DNA from 2 places in the Nocardioides sp. WG-D5 genome. Region 2 is predicted to be linked to the other one. Evidence: riboswitches for the same ligand, from Rfam matches in the RefSeq annotation. Region 2 holds a riboswitch; the other holds the start of a gene.
What was found. Region 2 has a riboswitch for cobalamin ahead of ACWZJV_RS06715 (VWA domain-containing protein). Riboswitches for the same ligand answer to the same signal wherever they lie in the genome.
Positions count from the first base shown of each region.

Region 1: it holds a riboswitch for cobalamin, as region 2 does, so the genes downstream of both, ACWZJV_RS22785 (prenyltransferase/squalene oxidase repeat-containing protein) here and ACWZJV_RS06715 (VWA domain-containing protein) in region 2, are expected to answer to the same signal.

Region 1 covers NZ_CM132928.1:4,701,569-4,708,635, reverse strand. The annotation lists gene ACWZJV_RS22800 (ABC transporter ATP-binding protein) at 1-1,529, opposite strand, end outside; gene ACWZJV_RS22795 (CbiQ family ECF transporter T component) at 1,526-2,638, opposite strand; gene ACWZJV_RS22790 (hypothetical protein) at 2,635-3,255, opposite strand; gene ACWZJV_RS22785 (prenyltransferase/squalene oxidase repeat-containing protein) at 3,249-4,322, opposite strand; cobalamin riboswitch at 4,389-4,510, opposite strand; gene ACWZJV_RS22780 (glycoside hydrolase family 19 protein) at 4,591-5,256, shown strand; gene ACWZJV_RS22775 (NYN domain-containing protein) at 5,326-6,084, opposite strand; gene gatB (Asp-tRNA(Asn)/Glu-tRNA(Gln) amidotransferase subunit GatB) at 6,225-7,067, opposite strand, start outside.
Region 2 covers NZ_CM132928.1:1,369,074-1,376,140, forward strand. The annotation lists gene ACWZJV_RS06705 (cobyrinate a,c-diamide synthase) at 1-690, opposite strand, end outside; gene cobO (cob(I)yrinic acid a,c-diamide adenosyltransferase) at 684-1,298, opposite strand; gene ACWZJV_RS06715 (VWA domain-containing protein) at 1,298-3,415, opposite strand; cobalamin riboswitch at 3,440-3,573, opposite strand; gene cbiE (precorrin-6y C5,15-methyltransferase (decarboxylating) subunit CbiE) at 3,642-4,859, shown strand; gene ACWZJV_RS06725 (IS30 family transposase) at 4,911-6,158, shown strand; gene ACWZJV_RS06730 (HAD family hydrolase) at 6,230-6,865, opposite strand; gene bluB (5,6-dimethylbenzimidazole synthase) at 6,883-7,067, opposite strand, start outside.

The DNA of each region.
Region 1 (7,067 bases), 2.6 Mb from region 2:
GCGAAGGCGGGCGACTCGGCGGTGACGCTGCGTACGTCGCCGGCGGAGACGACCTCGCCGTCGGCGAGCACCACGACGTCGTCGGCGGCCTCGGCGACGAACTCGACGTCGTGGGTCGCGACCAGGATCGCCTTGCCGGCGTCGGCGAGCTCGCGAAGGATCTCGGACAGGGCGTGCTTGGCGGCGTAGTCGAGGCCGCGGGTGGGCTCGTCGAGGAGCACGACCGGCGGGTCGGCGCTCAGGATCAGCGCCAGCGCCAGGGCGAGGCGCTGACCTTCGGAGAGGTCACGCGGGTGCTGATCGTCGGGGATGCCCGGGACGAGGCTGTCCAGGATCTCCCTGGTCCGCGGGCCGCCGGCGTCGCACTCCTCGGCCACGGTCTCCAGGTAGAGCAGGTCCGCCGCGGTCTGCGGCAGCAGCCCGACCAGGGTGCGCCGTGCGTCGGGGTCGAGGGTCGCCGGATCCTTGCCGCCGACGTCCACCGACCCGGTCAGGCGCTTCTGGGTGCCCTGCAGCGTCCACAGCAGCGTCGACTTGCCCGAGCCGTTGCGCCCCATCAGCGCCGTCACCCGCCCCGCGGGCAGCTCGATCGAGACGTCGTGCAGGACCGGCGTACGTCCTCGGGTGACGGTGAGGCCGGAACTGGACAGGCCCGAACCCGACTGGCACAGCGTGGACTTGTCGGCTGTTTCAGTGCCCGTCAAGCCGAGGGATACCCGGTCGACCGGGTATCCCACAACCCTCGCCCGCCGCCTAGCATCCCGCACCGTGAGCGGCAGCGGCGACCAGCCGAGCTCACGCCCGAGCTCGACGAGCGGCGGCACGACGGGCGAGTCCGCGAGGATGTCGGCGGGGTCGCCGACCGCCACGGAGCCGTCGCCGACGAGGAGGGCGATGCGGTCGGCGAACGGCACGACCCGCTCGAGGCGGTGCTCGGCGAGGACGACGGAGGTGCCGAGGTCGTGGACCAGCCGGGTGATGGTGGCGAGCACGTCCTCGGCGGCAGTGGGGTCGAGGGCGGAGGTGGGCTCGTCGAGCACGACGACCCGCGGGTGGGTGGTGAGCACCGAGCCGATCGCGACGCGCTGCTGCTGCCCACCCGAGAGCGTACGCAGCGACCGCTGCCGCAGCTCGGCGATGCCGAGCAGGTCGAGGGTCTCCTCGACGCGGCGCCGCATGGTCGCGGGCGGGAGGCCGAGCTGCTCCATCCCGTAGGCGAGCTCCTCCTCGACCGTGTCGGTGACGAAGCCGGCCACCGGGTCCTGCCCGACGTAGCCGATGATCCCGGCGCGCTCGCGCGGCGGCGTACGGATGATCGAGGCCCCGTCCAGCAGCAGGTCACCCTCGAGCGCGCCGCCGGAGAAGCGGGGCACCAGGCCCGCGATGACCCCCAGGAGGGTCGACTTCCCGGAGCCGGTCGGGCCGGAGACGAGCAGCAGCTCGCCCTCCTCGACGGTGAGGTCGACGTCCTTGAGCACGTGCTCGGAGGAGTCGGGCGGGGTGAACGTGATCCCTCGCAGCTCGATCATGCGGCGGTCTCCTCCTCGACGAGTGATGCCGGAACCGGCGCGGCGACGGCCGGGAGCAGCCCGACGAGCACGCCTGCCATCGCGGTCAGGGTGACCCCGGGCGCGGCGCTCACGCCGGGGAAGGCCACCGGGACCTGTGACCGGGCGACCCACCAGCCCGCGGTCGCGACGACGATCCCGCTCAGCCCCACCACGACCTCCGGCCAGCGCCACCGGTCCGGCCGGTAGACGGTCCGGGAAACCCGGCGACCGGCCAACCTCAGCCCGATGGCCGCGGCCCCGACGCCGAGCACCAGCATGCTGGTCGCCAGCCAGCCCGGCGTGGTCCCGTCCAGCACCGCGTAGACACCGGCACAGAGCCCGACGAGCGAGACCAGCATGAGCACCGAGGTGACCCGCCTGGTGGCGACGGGGACCCCGGCCGTACGTCCGTAGCCACGCGTGTCCATGCCGGCCGCGAGCGCCATCGACCGCTCCAGCGCGTCCTCGAGCACCGGGACCAGGAAGCGGCGCAGCCGCTTGACCCTCCCGGTCGCCCCTGCCCGCAGCCGCTGCGCGGCACGGACCCGCTGCACCGACTCGGCCAGCTGGGGCAGCACGGTCACCGCGACCACGACCGCGGTGCCGATCTCGTAGAGCGCCGGCGGCAGCGACCGCAGCAGTCGCTTCGGGTTGGCCAGCGCGTTGGCCGCACCGACGCAGATCACGATCACGCCGAGCCGCATGCCGTCGTAGAGGCCGGCCAGCAGCGCCTCGCGGGTGAGCGGCCCGAGCAGCCGGATCCCCAGCACCCATTCGGGAAGCGGGATCTCGGGCAGGTAGATGAGCACGTGACCCGGCACGGCGCCCAGGAGCACCCGGAAGAGCACCCGGGTCGCCACGATGAACAGGGCGAGGCCGACGTAGAGCCGGAACGCCTTCGCCCACGGTTGCTCCCCGCGGCGGGCCGCGACCACGACCGAGACCACCCCCACCAGCAGCAGGAGCAGCAGCAGGTTGGTGGTGAAGGAGGCGTACGCAGCCAGGCCGATCGCCCACACCCACCACGCGACGGGGTGCAGATCCCGGGGCAGGCGCGCGACCGCGGCTGTGCGGATCAGCGTGCTCATCGCCGACGCCACCACACGACACCGGCGACGGAGAAGAGGGCGAGGATCCCGGCGGGAGCGACCCAGACAGGCAGCTGCCGGGGCTCGGAGGGTGAGTTCTCCGGAGATAACTCCGGCGACGGGCTTGAGGGCGCCCCCACAGCATCCCCAAGCTCCGTCGCCGGAGCGGTAACGACATCGTCGTCTATCCACGTGAACGCAACACCCTGCCCGGAGGTCACGCTGATTTCGGTAACATTTCTGGAGGCATAGCTCCAGGCCCCGGATTCGTCGGTGACCCACAGCGACCAGTAGGCGTCGGCGGGCGGCATCTGGGCGCAGCCGGCGTTCTTCGGCCGGCCGTCGACGCGGCAGACGACGCTGGGCATCGAGGTCACGTAGGTGAGCGGATGTCCTGCCTTCTCGAAGAGGTCGGCGCCGGTGTCGCCCTCCTCGGGCCGGACGCAGGTGACCTCGGGGTCGCCGCCCAGCGCGTTGGGCTCGACGACGACGGTGACGCCGTCACACGCCTCGTCAGACCGCGAGACGGCGGCCGACGCGGAGGCGGGGGTGACGACGAGTGCGGTGGCCCCGGCGAGGGTCGCCAGGGCCACGCGAGCGGACCGCAGGATCAGCACGAGCTCTTCGCGGTCGCGTCCTTGGGCAGGTAGACCAGCGACGGCAGCGCCTGGGCGGCCGCGAGGCGGTACATCCCCTCGGACTCCTTGGTCAGCCCCTTGGTGTTGCCCTCGGTCAGGGCGGCGTCGTCGTAGGCCACCGCGCCGACGTCGTCGCCGCAGGTCACGACGTGCTCGGCGACCCAGGACGCCGCCTTCTCGGCGGCGTCGGTCTCCCCGGCGCGCCCGAACGCCCACCCGGCCAGGCCGGTGGTGTTGGAGTTGGCGATGTTGCCGGTGGCGGCCTTGAAGGACCCGTCCTCGGCCTGGGTCTCCTTCAGCCACTCGACGCCTGCCTCGACCGCCTTCTCGGCCTCGGGAGAGGCCACCGAGGACAGCGCGATCAGCGCGAACGCAGTGGCGTCGGCGTCCGGCGCGGCCTTCGGGTCGGCGTCGCAGGTCTGGTCGGCGGCCGCGGGGTCGGCGGTGAACGTGACCCGGAACCAGCCCTCCTCGCACTGCTGCCCGGCCAGGAACTCCGCGGCGGCCGTGGCCTCCTTGCTCTCCGCGTTGCTCAGCGCCCACACGGCGTACGACTGGCCGATGGTGTTGGAGTAGTCGGCCGCCTTCTTGTTCTTGGGGTCGAGCTCGTCGGCGATGCGGCCGTTCTCGGCGACGGTGCCCTCGAGCTGCTTCAGCAGACCGGGGTCGGAGGCGTCGACGTTCTGCTGGAGGACGAGCGCCTTGGCCGTGGCCCCGGCCGAGGTGACCGTGCCGAACCCCGGCGAGGTGTAGGCCTTCTTGTTCTTCATCACGGCCGCGACGATCGTGGCGATCTCCTCGTCGTAGCCGCCGACCTCGGCCAGCGCGATCCCGATGTCGGCGCTGAGGCCGAAGTCGTCGGTGCCGTACTGCGCGTTGTGGGCCACACCCTTCGGGGCCTGGGCGACGAGCCAGTCGGCCACCGAGGTGGACACCTTCGCGTCGTAGGCGGGCTTCTCCCCCTCCTCGACGGCCTTCTCGCCGCAGCCGGCGAGCGAGGTGAGGGCGAGGGCGGCGGCGATGCCACCGAGGACGGTCTTCTTCATGGTTCCTTCCGCGCTGTTCGTCGGGAAGGCCCAGGGCCGACCCGCTGCTTTCCACGACAGCGTCAGGTCAGTACGCGTCCGTCGGCAGGTGCTCCGGCTCGCTCAGGACCCTCGATGTCCTGGGCCTACGGTTGCGGGTCAGCGCCGGGATTCGACCGGCTTCCCCCACCACGGCGTGTGTTGATTGAGGCTCTGCTTTGATGCGGGGCAATCCTATGCCGCGCACGCCCTGCTTGCGGGATCGCCGTCGAGCAGTCACTCTGTCCCCATGCGCCACCGGATTCTCGGCCTTGTCGCAACCTCGATCTCGGCCACCCTTCTCGCTCTCTGCCCGACCACGACGGCTCTCGCGGCACCGGATCGGACCTCGGTCACGTACGACGACCTCGTCGCCATGTTCGGCGACAAGGTCGGGAACAAGAAGACCGTCGAGACCGGGCTGCCGACGCTCAACCGCGCCATGGACGACGCTCGGATCACGACCCCCTACCGGCAGGCGGCCTACCTGGCCACGCTCGCCAACGAGAGCTCCTTCCACCACGACGCCAAGGGCCCCCGCGACAAGCGGAAGTACGCCGGCCGCGGCTACATCCAGCTGACCGGCGAGGCCAACTACACCGACGCCGGCGCCTACTTCGGGATCGACCTGCGCCGCCGCCCCGAGCTGGCTCGGTCGCTGGACCACAGCGCGCCGATCTCGCGGTGGTACTGGACCGTCGCCCGCGACATCAACCCGCTCGCCGACGACCTCGAGATGGGCAAGGTCAACGCGGCGATCGGCTATCCCCACAACAAGGAGGAGGACGCCGAGCGCTGCCGCGACTTCAAGGCCGCGCTGAAGCACCTCAACGGCTCGGTGCCCAAGGGGATCGACTGCACCCGCCCGAAGCCGAAGAAGGCAGACGACCAGGACCGCACCGCGGACGCCTCCTAGCAGTACGACGTCGTACAGACATACGTCACGCCGCCGCGTTGATCTCGTGGGTCGCTCGCTGACGCTCGCTCACTTCTTGATGCGCTTGTCGCTGACCGCGATCGCCGAGGTGCCCTCGTCCTTGAGCTCGAAGAGGTCGATCGCCTTGATGAGCTTGGTCCAGGTGGCGTAGCCGTAGTTGCGGGGATCCTCGGAGGACTGGTTGCGGATGCGCGAGACGACCGTGCCGACCAGGGCCCAGCCGTCGTCGTCGGCGGCCGCGGCGATGGAGTTGCGCAGCAGCTGGATCAACCGGGCGTTGCGCTTCAGCACCTGCCCCGTGGTCGCCGAGGAGGACGGCTTGCGGGCGGGGGTGGCGCCGGCCTCGGCGTCGGCGTCGGTCTCCTCCTCGGAGCCGCCGAGCTTCTCCACCACGGTGAACCGGGTGCAGGCGCTCTTGAACGGCGCCGGCGTCTTCTCCCGGCCGTAGCCGTAGACCGCGCGTCCCTTCTCCCGCAGATAGTGCACCAGCGGGGTGAAGTCGGAGTCGGAGGAGACCAGCGCGAACGCGTCCGGGATCGCCGCATGCAGCAGCTCGACGGCGTCGATGGCGAGCGCCATGTCGGAGGCGTTCTTGTGGGCGGTCAGGTCGAACTGCTGCATCGGCCGGATCGCGGCGTCGTGCAGCTCCTCGATCCACCCCTTCAGCTCGGGCTTGGTCCAGTTCCCGTAGGCCCGGCGGATCGTCACCTCGCCGTACTCGGCCAGGTCGTTGAGGATCGCGTCGATCTTGGCCGCGGGGGCGTTGTCGGCGTCGATGAGCAGGGCGATGCGGAAGGGCTCGGTCACCGGATCAGTGTGGCAGGAAGAGGAATGTGTTGGTCTCGACACGCCTTCGCCTAGCGGCTCCGGCGGCTCGACCAGCGCACGCTGGTCGAGCCGGGAGGCCGGCTGCGGCCGAGCGTGTCGAGACCAACACAGTCGCTACATCAGGCGAGCTTCTCCAGGATCAGCTCGCGGACGCGCTTGGCGTCGGCCTTGCCGCCGGTCGCCTTCATGACCGCACCGATGAGGGCACCGGCCGCGGCCTGGTTGCCGCCTCGGATCTTCTCGGCGACAGCGGGCTGGGCGTCGATCGCCTCGTCGACGGCTGCGCCGAGCGCACCGTCGTCGGAGACCACGGCGAGGCCGCGGGCGTCGACGATCTCGGCGACCGTGCCCTCACCGGCCAGCAGGCCCTCGAAGACCTGGCGGGCGAGCTTGTCGGTCAGCGAGCCGCCGTCGACCAGCTTCTGCACCTCGGCGACCTGGGCGGGGGTGACCCCGACCTCGGCCAGCTCGACGCCGCGGTCGTTGGCGGCCCGGGAGAGCTCGGCCATCCACCACTTGCGCGCGGCCTGGGCGGAAGCCCCCTCGGCGACGGTCGACTCGATCAGCGTCAGTGCACCGGCGGCCCAGACGTCACGCATCTCCAGGTCGGAGTAGCCCCACTCGGCCTGCAGCCGCGCGCGCTTGTCGGCTGGCGGCTCGGGCAGCGTGCCGCGCAGCTCCTCGACCCACTCACGGCTCGGCGCGACCGGGACGAGATCCGGCTCGGGGAAGTAGCGGTAGTCGTCGGCGTCCGACTTCGGCCGCCCGGCCGAGGTGGTGCCGGTGTCCTCGTGGAAGTGGCGGGTCTCCTGGAAGATCGCCTCCCCCGCGTCGAGGATCCCGGCGTGGCGCGACATCTCGAAACGTACGGCCCGCTCGACCGAGCGCAGCGAGTTCACGTTCTTCGTCTCGGTGCGGGTGCCGAGCTTGTCGGAGCCCTTCGGGGACAGCGACAGGTTGAC
Region 2 (7,067 bases):
CGCCGACCGGGCGACGTCCAGGAGCGCCCCGAGGTCGAGGTGGGCGGCGACCTGCTCCCCCAGGCGCTCGATCAGCGCGACCGACTCGTCGCGCTCGGCGACCGGGACGAGGCCCAGGTGACGCGACGGGGAGGCGAGCGACTCGTCCCGCGGGAGCATGCCGAGCACCGGCAGACCGACCTGCTCCAGCGCTCGCCGGATCTCCTCGGCGTTGCGCCCGGGAGAGCAGCGGTTGAGCACGACTCCCCCGATGCGTACGGACGGGTCGAAGGCCGCCATCCCGGCGGCGATCGCGGCAGCGGAGCGGGACATCCGGGCGACGTCGAGGACCAGGACGACCGGCGAGGAGGTCAGTGCGGCGACGTGCGCGGTGGAGGCGAAGCCGTCGGTGCCGAGGCGGCCGTCGTAGAGGCCCATGACGCCCTCGATGACCGCCACCTCGGCCCCGGCGGCACCGTGGAGCAGCAGCGGCACCACCCGTTCGACGCCGACCAGGTGCGGGTCGAGGTTGCGGCCCGGGCGTCCGGTCGCGAGCGCGTGGTAGCCGGGGTCGATGTAGTCCGGGCCGACCTTGTGACCGCTCACGACGGTCCCGGAGGCACGCAGCGCCGCCATCAGCCCGGTCGCGATCGTCGTCTTCCCCGAACCCGTCGAGGGAGCCGCGACCACCAGCCGGGGCAGGGTCACCATTCGATACCCTTCTGGCCCTTCTGCCCGGCGTCCATGGGGTGCTTGATCTTGGTCATCTCGGTGACCAGGTCCGCGACCTCGAGCACGGCGGGATCGGCGTCACGGCCGGTGATGACGACGTGCTGGCGCCCCGGCCGCTCGGCGAGCACCGAGGCCACCTCGGCGGCGTCGACCCAGCCCCACTTGATCGGGTAGGTGAACTCGTCGAGGACGAGCAGGTCGTAGCGCTCGTCGGCCAGGCACCGCTTGATCTCGGCCCAGCCCTCGGCGGCGGCCGCGGCGTGGTCCTCGGCGTCCCCCTGCTTGCGGCTCCAGGACCAGCCGGAGCCCATCTTGTGCCAGTCGACCGGTCCGCCCTCGCCGGTCTCCTCGTGCAGCTTGCCGAGGCGCTCGAGCACGGTCTGCTCGCCGATGCGCCACTTGGCCGACTTGACGAACTGGAAGACCCCGATCCGCCAGCCCTGGTTCCACCCGCGCAGCGCGAGGCCGAACGCGGCGGTCGACTTCCCCTTGCCGGGACCGGTGTGGACCATCACCAGCGGCCGGTTGCGGCGCTGGCGGGTGGTGAGCCCGTCGTCGGGTACGTTCAGCGGCTGTCCCTTCGGCATCAGGCAGCGCCCCTTCCCATGGTCGATCCGGTGAACCCGTGGACGGCCGACGTCAGAGCCTCGGCGCTCACCTCGGCGACGGGGACGTGCTCGGCGCCCAGGTGCTCGGCCAGCTGACGCGCCAGCCCGAGCCGCATCGGTCCGCTCTCGGAGTCGATGACGACGGTGGTGACGCCCAGGCCGGCGACGTACGCGGCGGCCTGCTGCGAGCGGCGGACGGCGTCCTTGCCGTGGGTCTGCGCAGTCTTTCGGGACGAGTTGGCGCGACCGTCGGTGACGACCACCAGCAGCGGCCGCAGATCGGGGTCACGCAGGTGCTCGCGCTGCAGCACGCGGGCGGCCTCGAGGAGACCTTCGGCCAGCGGCGTACGTCCTCCGGCGGGCACCTCGTCGAGACGGGCGGCTGCGAGGTCGACCGACCCGGTCGGCGGCAGCACCAGCTCGGCGCCCTCGCCGCGGAAGGTGATCATCCCGACCTTGTCGCGGCGCCGGTAGGCGTCGAGGAGCAGCGAGAGGACCGCAGCCTTCACCTGCGCCATCCGCTTGCGCGCGGCCATGGACCCGGACGCGTCCACGCAGAAGAGCACCAGGTTGGCCTCGCGACCCTCACGGACCGCGGTGCGGAGGTCCTCGATCCGCAGCTCGACCTTCGCGGACGTACGTTGGCGGGCGGCCTGCTTGCCCGCGGCCGCCTTGAGCGTCTCGACGAGGTGGAGCGAGCCGCGGACGCTGGTGTTCGCGCCGATCCGGCGGCCGCTGCTGCCGATCGCCTTGCTCCGGCCGCCGGTGCGGCCGGTGCCCAGGCCGGTGACGGTCAGGAGGCGGGGGCGGTAGGCCGGGGCGGCGGCGGTGACGGACTCGCCTGCGACGCCGGAAGGAGATTGGGCCTGGTCGGGTGCGTCATCGGCTGTGTTGGTCTCGACACCGCTCGCTTCGCTCGCGGGCTCGACCGACGGGGGTTCCGCGTCGGTCGAACCGTCCTCCGCGTCGGTCGAGCCGCCGGAGCCGCTAGGCGGAGGCGTGTCGAGACCAACAGAGTCTTCGCTGTCCGAGCCATCCGAAGGCCCACCCTCCGGGGGCTCCGGCGGCAGCTCCTCGTCGCCGAGGATGCGGTCGAGCAGGTCCTCGTCGAGCCCCGGAGCGTCGAAGGGGTTGCGACGGCGGCGGTGCGGAAGGGCCAGGAGTGCGGCCCGGCGGATGTCTTCGCGGGTGACCTCGGAGCGCCCGGCCCAGGCCGCGTGGGCGACCGCGGTGCGGGCGGTGACGATGTCGGCGCGCAGCCCGTCGACCTCGAAGGCCGCGCAGACCTCGGCGATCTTGAGCAGCCCCGGTGCGGTGAGCCGGACCTTCCCGACCAGCGCACGGGCGGCGGAGACCCGGGCGGTCAGGTCACGCTCGGCGGCCACATAGCGCTCGACGAACGCGGGAGCGTCCAGGTCGAAGGCCATCCGGCGGCGTACGACCTCCGCCCGGAGGGCGGGATCGCGAGGAGCGGCGACCTCGACGGTGAGCCCGAAGCGGTCCAGCAGCTGCGGGCGCAGCTCACCCTCCTCGGGGTTCATGGTGCCGATCAGCACGAACCGGGCGGCGTGCTCGACCGAGACCCCGTCGCGCTCGACCGAGACCCGGCCCATCGCGGCCGCGTCCAGGAGCAGGTCGACCAGGTGGTCGTGGAGCAGGTTGACCTCGTCGACGTAGAGCAGGCCGCGGTGGGCCCGGGCGAGCAGCCCCGGCTCGAACTCGACCGCACCGCGCGACAGCGCGCTCTCCAGATGGAGGGAGCCGACGACCCGGTCCTCGGTGGCACCGACCGGGAGCTCGACCAGCCGCACCGGCCGGCTCTCCACGACCGCGGCAGACCCGAACGGCCCGTCCGGCGACTCCGCGGACGGGTCGGCGGGATCGATCGAGAACCGGTCCCCCGCATAGACCGAGATCGAGGGCAGCACGGCCGCCAGGCCGCGTACGGCCGTCGACTTCGCGGTCCCCTTCTCGCCACGGACCAGGACCCCGCCGATCTCCGGGGAGATCGTGGTGAGCACGAGCGCGAGGCCCATGTCGTCGAGGTCGTCCGCCTGACAGCCGAGGACGGCAGAAAATGGATAGTGCACCGGCATGAGAGGCTCCCGCTCCCTATCGCGTTGGATGGATGGACGCGGGGCCGGTCTTCGGACTTGCCGAGTCCCCCGTGTGGGGCTCGGTTCACCGCAGCGGGCCTGTGCCGGAATCTCACCGGCTTCCCAGATTCTCCCGTCCCACCGTCCTCACCAGCTCTCCTCTCGAGCCGATGACTGGGCAGTCGGGGCACCTCGCGCCTGTGCGGTCACTGTAGCGTCTGGCCTCATGATCGTCGTGGTGGGCATCGGTGCCGGGGGTTGGGACGAGATCCCCGTACGTCACCAGCAGCTGATCCAGGACGCCGCGACCCTCCTCGGCGGCAAGCGTCATCTCGACCTCGTCCCCGACGTCCCCGGCCAGCGGCGCGAGCCCTGGCCCTCGCCGCTGCGCGAGGGGCTCCCGGCCCTGCTCGAGTCGCTGCCGGCGGACGTCCCCGTGGTCGCGCTGGCCTCGGGCGACCCGCTGGTCTCCGGCATCGGCACGACCCTGATCGACCTGCTCGGAGCAGCGAACGTACGCATCGAGCCGACCGTCTCCTCCGTCGCCCTCGCCCGCGCCCGGATGGGCTGGCCGGCCGAGTCGTGCGTGGCCGTGAGTCTGGTCGGCCGCGACGCGTCGCTGGTCGCCCGTGAGCTCGCCCCCGGCCGCCGGATCCTGGCCCTCTCCTCCGACGGGTCGACCCCGGCCGATCTCGCGAACCTGCTGGTCACGAGCGGGTTCGGCGCGTCGACGATGACCGTCCTGGGCGAGCTTGGCGCCGAGACCGAGAGCGCACGAACGGGGACGGCCTCGACCTGGGCGGGCGAGTCACCGCGGCTCAACATCGTCGCGATCGAGTGCGTCGGCGCGCCCTCTCTCGGCTGGGCTGCGGGCCTGCCGGACGACGTCTTCGAGAACGACGGCCAGCTGACCAAGCGCGATCTGCGCGCCTCGGCCCTGGCCCGACTGGCACCCACTCCGGGGGCGCACCTGTGGGACGTCGGCGCCGGCGCCGGCTCGGTCGGGATCGAGTGGATGCGGGCCCACCCCTCCTGCACCACGACGGCCATCGAGGCCAGCCCCGAGCGGGCCGCCAGGATCGCCCGCAACGCGGCCCGCCTCGGCGTACCCGGCCTCGCCGTCGTCGAGGGCCGCGCCCCCGACGCCCTGGCCGGCCTCCGCTCCCCCGACGCGATCTTCATCGGCGGCGGCGCGACCCGCCCCGGCGTCCTCGACACCTGCCTCGCCGCCCTCCGCCCCGGCGGTCGTCTCGTCGTCCACGGCGTCACGCTGGAGACCGAGCAGCTCCTGGCGCGACAGCATGCCGAGCTGGGCGGCGAGCTGACCCGGATCTCCGTGGAGTCCGTCGACACGATCGGCACCTTCCGCGGCTGGGCGCCCCAGCGCACGGTGGTGCAGTGGGCCTACAGCGCGCGCCCTTTACTAGACGATGACACCTTGTGAAGGCGGTGGACTCAACCGGTCGAAGCAACGCTGAGTTGAAGGAGCGTTGTGATGCCGACGGGGAAGCCCTTTTCACAGGAGTGTCGTTCTCGAGTCGTGGATCTGATCTGTGCGGGTATGTCGGCACGGCGGGCTGCTGATGTGGTCGGCGTGGCGAAACCGACCGCGGTGCTGTGGTGGCATCAGGCTTGCCCAGTGCCGATTCCACTTGAGCAGGGTGCGTTACGGGGTGGGCTGGGCACAGTGCTACAGAGTGACCCGAGTGTCCCCGGTACCGACCGTGCAGGCCGTCAGCGTCGTTGTTTGACCGCCCAGGATCGTGCGGTGATCGCTGCAGGACTGGCTGATCGGTGGTCGCAGGCCAAGATCGCTGCGGTGATCGGGCGGGATAGGTCGGTGGTGTGCCGCGAGGTCGCCCGCAACACCGGCCACGATGGTGTCTATCGCGGTGAGGTGGCTCATCGGGCAGCCCACCAGCGCCGCCGGCGTCCCAAGGAGTTCAAGCTGGCCGCGAACCCACGACTGTCTCGGCTGATCGAGACCTGGATGGACCAGGGCTGGTCACCCGGGTTGATCGCGGCGGTGCTGCGCACCGATCACCCCGGTGCCGATCCGGCTGCGAGGATGGGACGGGTGAGTCACGAGACGATCTACCGGGCCCTCTATGTTCAAACCCGCGGTCAGCTCCGAGCCGATCTACATCGATGCCTCTCTACTCGGCGCAAGGCCCGCAAACCTCGTGGCCGTTCCAGCCATGACCCCAGCAAGAACGCCTATGCCGAGGCATTCAAGATCAGTCAACGACCTGCCGAGGTCGCTGACCGAGCCGTTCCGGGGCGCTGGGAGGGCGACTTGATCCTCGGGAGCGGGAACGGCTCAGCGATCGGCACCTTGGTCGAACGCACCACCCGGTTCGTGATCCTGCTCCACCTGCCCGGTCGCCACGACGCCGAGACCGTTGCTGAAGCGATGATCCGCGAGATGGGCACGCTGCCCGATCACCTACGACGCTCGATCACCTGGGACCGTGGCCTTGAACTTGCCCGCTACCAGCACATCCAGGTCGAGCTCGGCACCACCATCTACTTCGCCGATCCACACTCCCCCTGGCAGCGAGGATCCAACGAGAACACCAACCGGCTCCTCAGACACTGGTTCGAGAAGAGCAGCGACCTCTCACGCCACACTCCCCAAGACCTCCAACGCATCGCCGACACCCTCAACCAACGCCCACGCCCTACCCTTGACCTACAGACGCCGGCCCAACGGCTGGCCCAGCTGCTGAACCCAGCAGCCTGACCAACCGTTGCTTCGACCGGTTGAGTCCACCGGCTTCACAAAGTGTCATCGTCTAGTAAAAGATCCGCAGATCATGCGAGGACGATGTGCTTCAGCTCTCCCAAGGTGTCGATCCGGTAAGTAGCCCGGGAGAAGTCCTGAGTGCCGGTGAAGTCGTTGTGTACGACCACGCAGTCGATCCCGGCCGCGACGGCCGAGCTGAGACCTCGGGACGAGTCCTCGACGACGAGCGCCTCCTCCTTGGCCGCCCCGAACCGCCTCAAGGCGGTCAGATAGGGCTCCGGGTGCGGTTTGGAATGCTCGTAGTCCTCGCGGACGAGGACGAAGTCCATGAACCCCCTGAGCTGACGGTGTTCGTGGATCACCTCGAAATCAGCGCGCTTCGCCGTCGTCACGATGGCCATCCGAACGTGCTTCGACAGCTCCGCCAGCACCTCGACGACACCCTCGATCTCGATCGCCTCGGTCCGCAGATACTCCTGGTAGTAGGCGTCGCGAACCTCCCGCAGCCTGTCGATGACCCGCTCGTCGACGCCGGCCGCTCGCGCCTGCTCCCAGGTCCCCAGACCCAGGCTCATGTCCCGGAGATACCGCTCCTGGTCCAACGTCACATCGATCGCAGCCAAGGCTCGCGCCCCGGCCCTGAAGTACCAGGGCTCGGTGTCCACCAGGACACCGTCATGGTCGAAGAGGATGTACTTCTTCACCCGCCGATTCTGACCGACTACCCGAACTTCTCCTCGTGGACCACGGTCGAGAGCGGTGAGCGGTGGCGCCAGCCGAAGCGCTCCAGGTCGGGGACGTCGGGGAGTTCGGCGACGGGTCCGACGCAGAGCCAGGCGACAGGGCGTACGCCCTCCGGCATCCCGACCAGGTCGCGCAGGAACTCCTCGCGGTAGAAGCTGACCC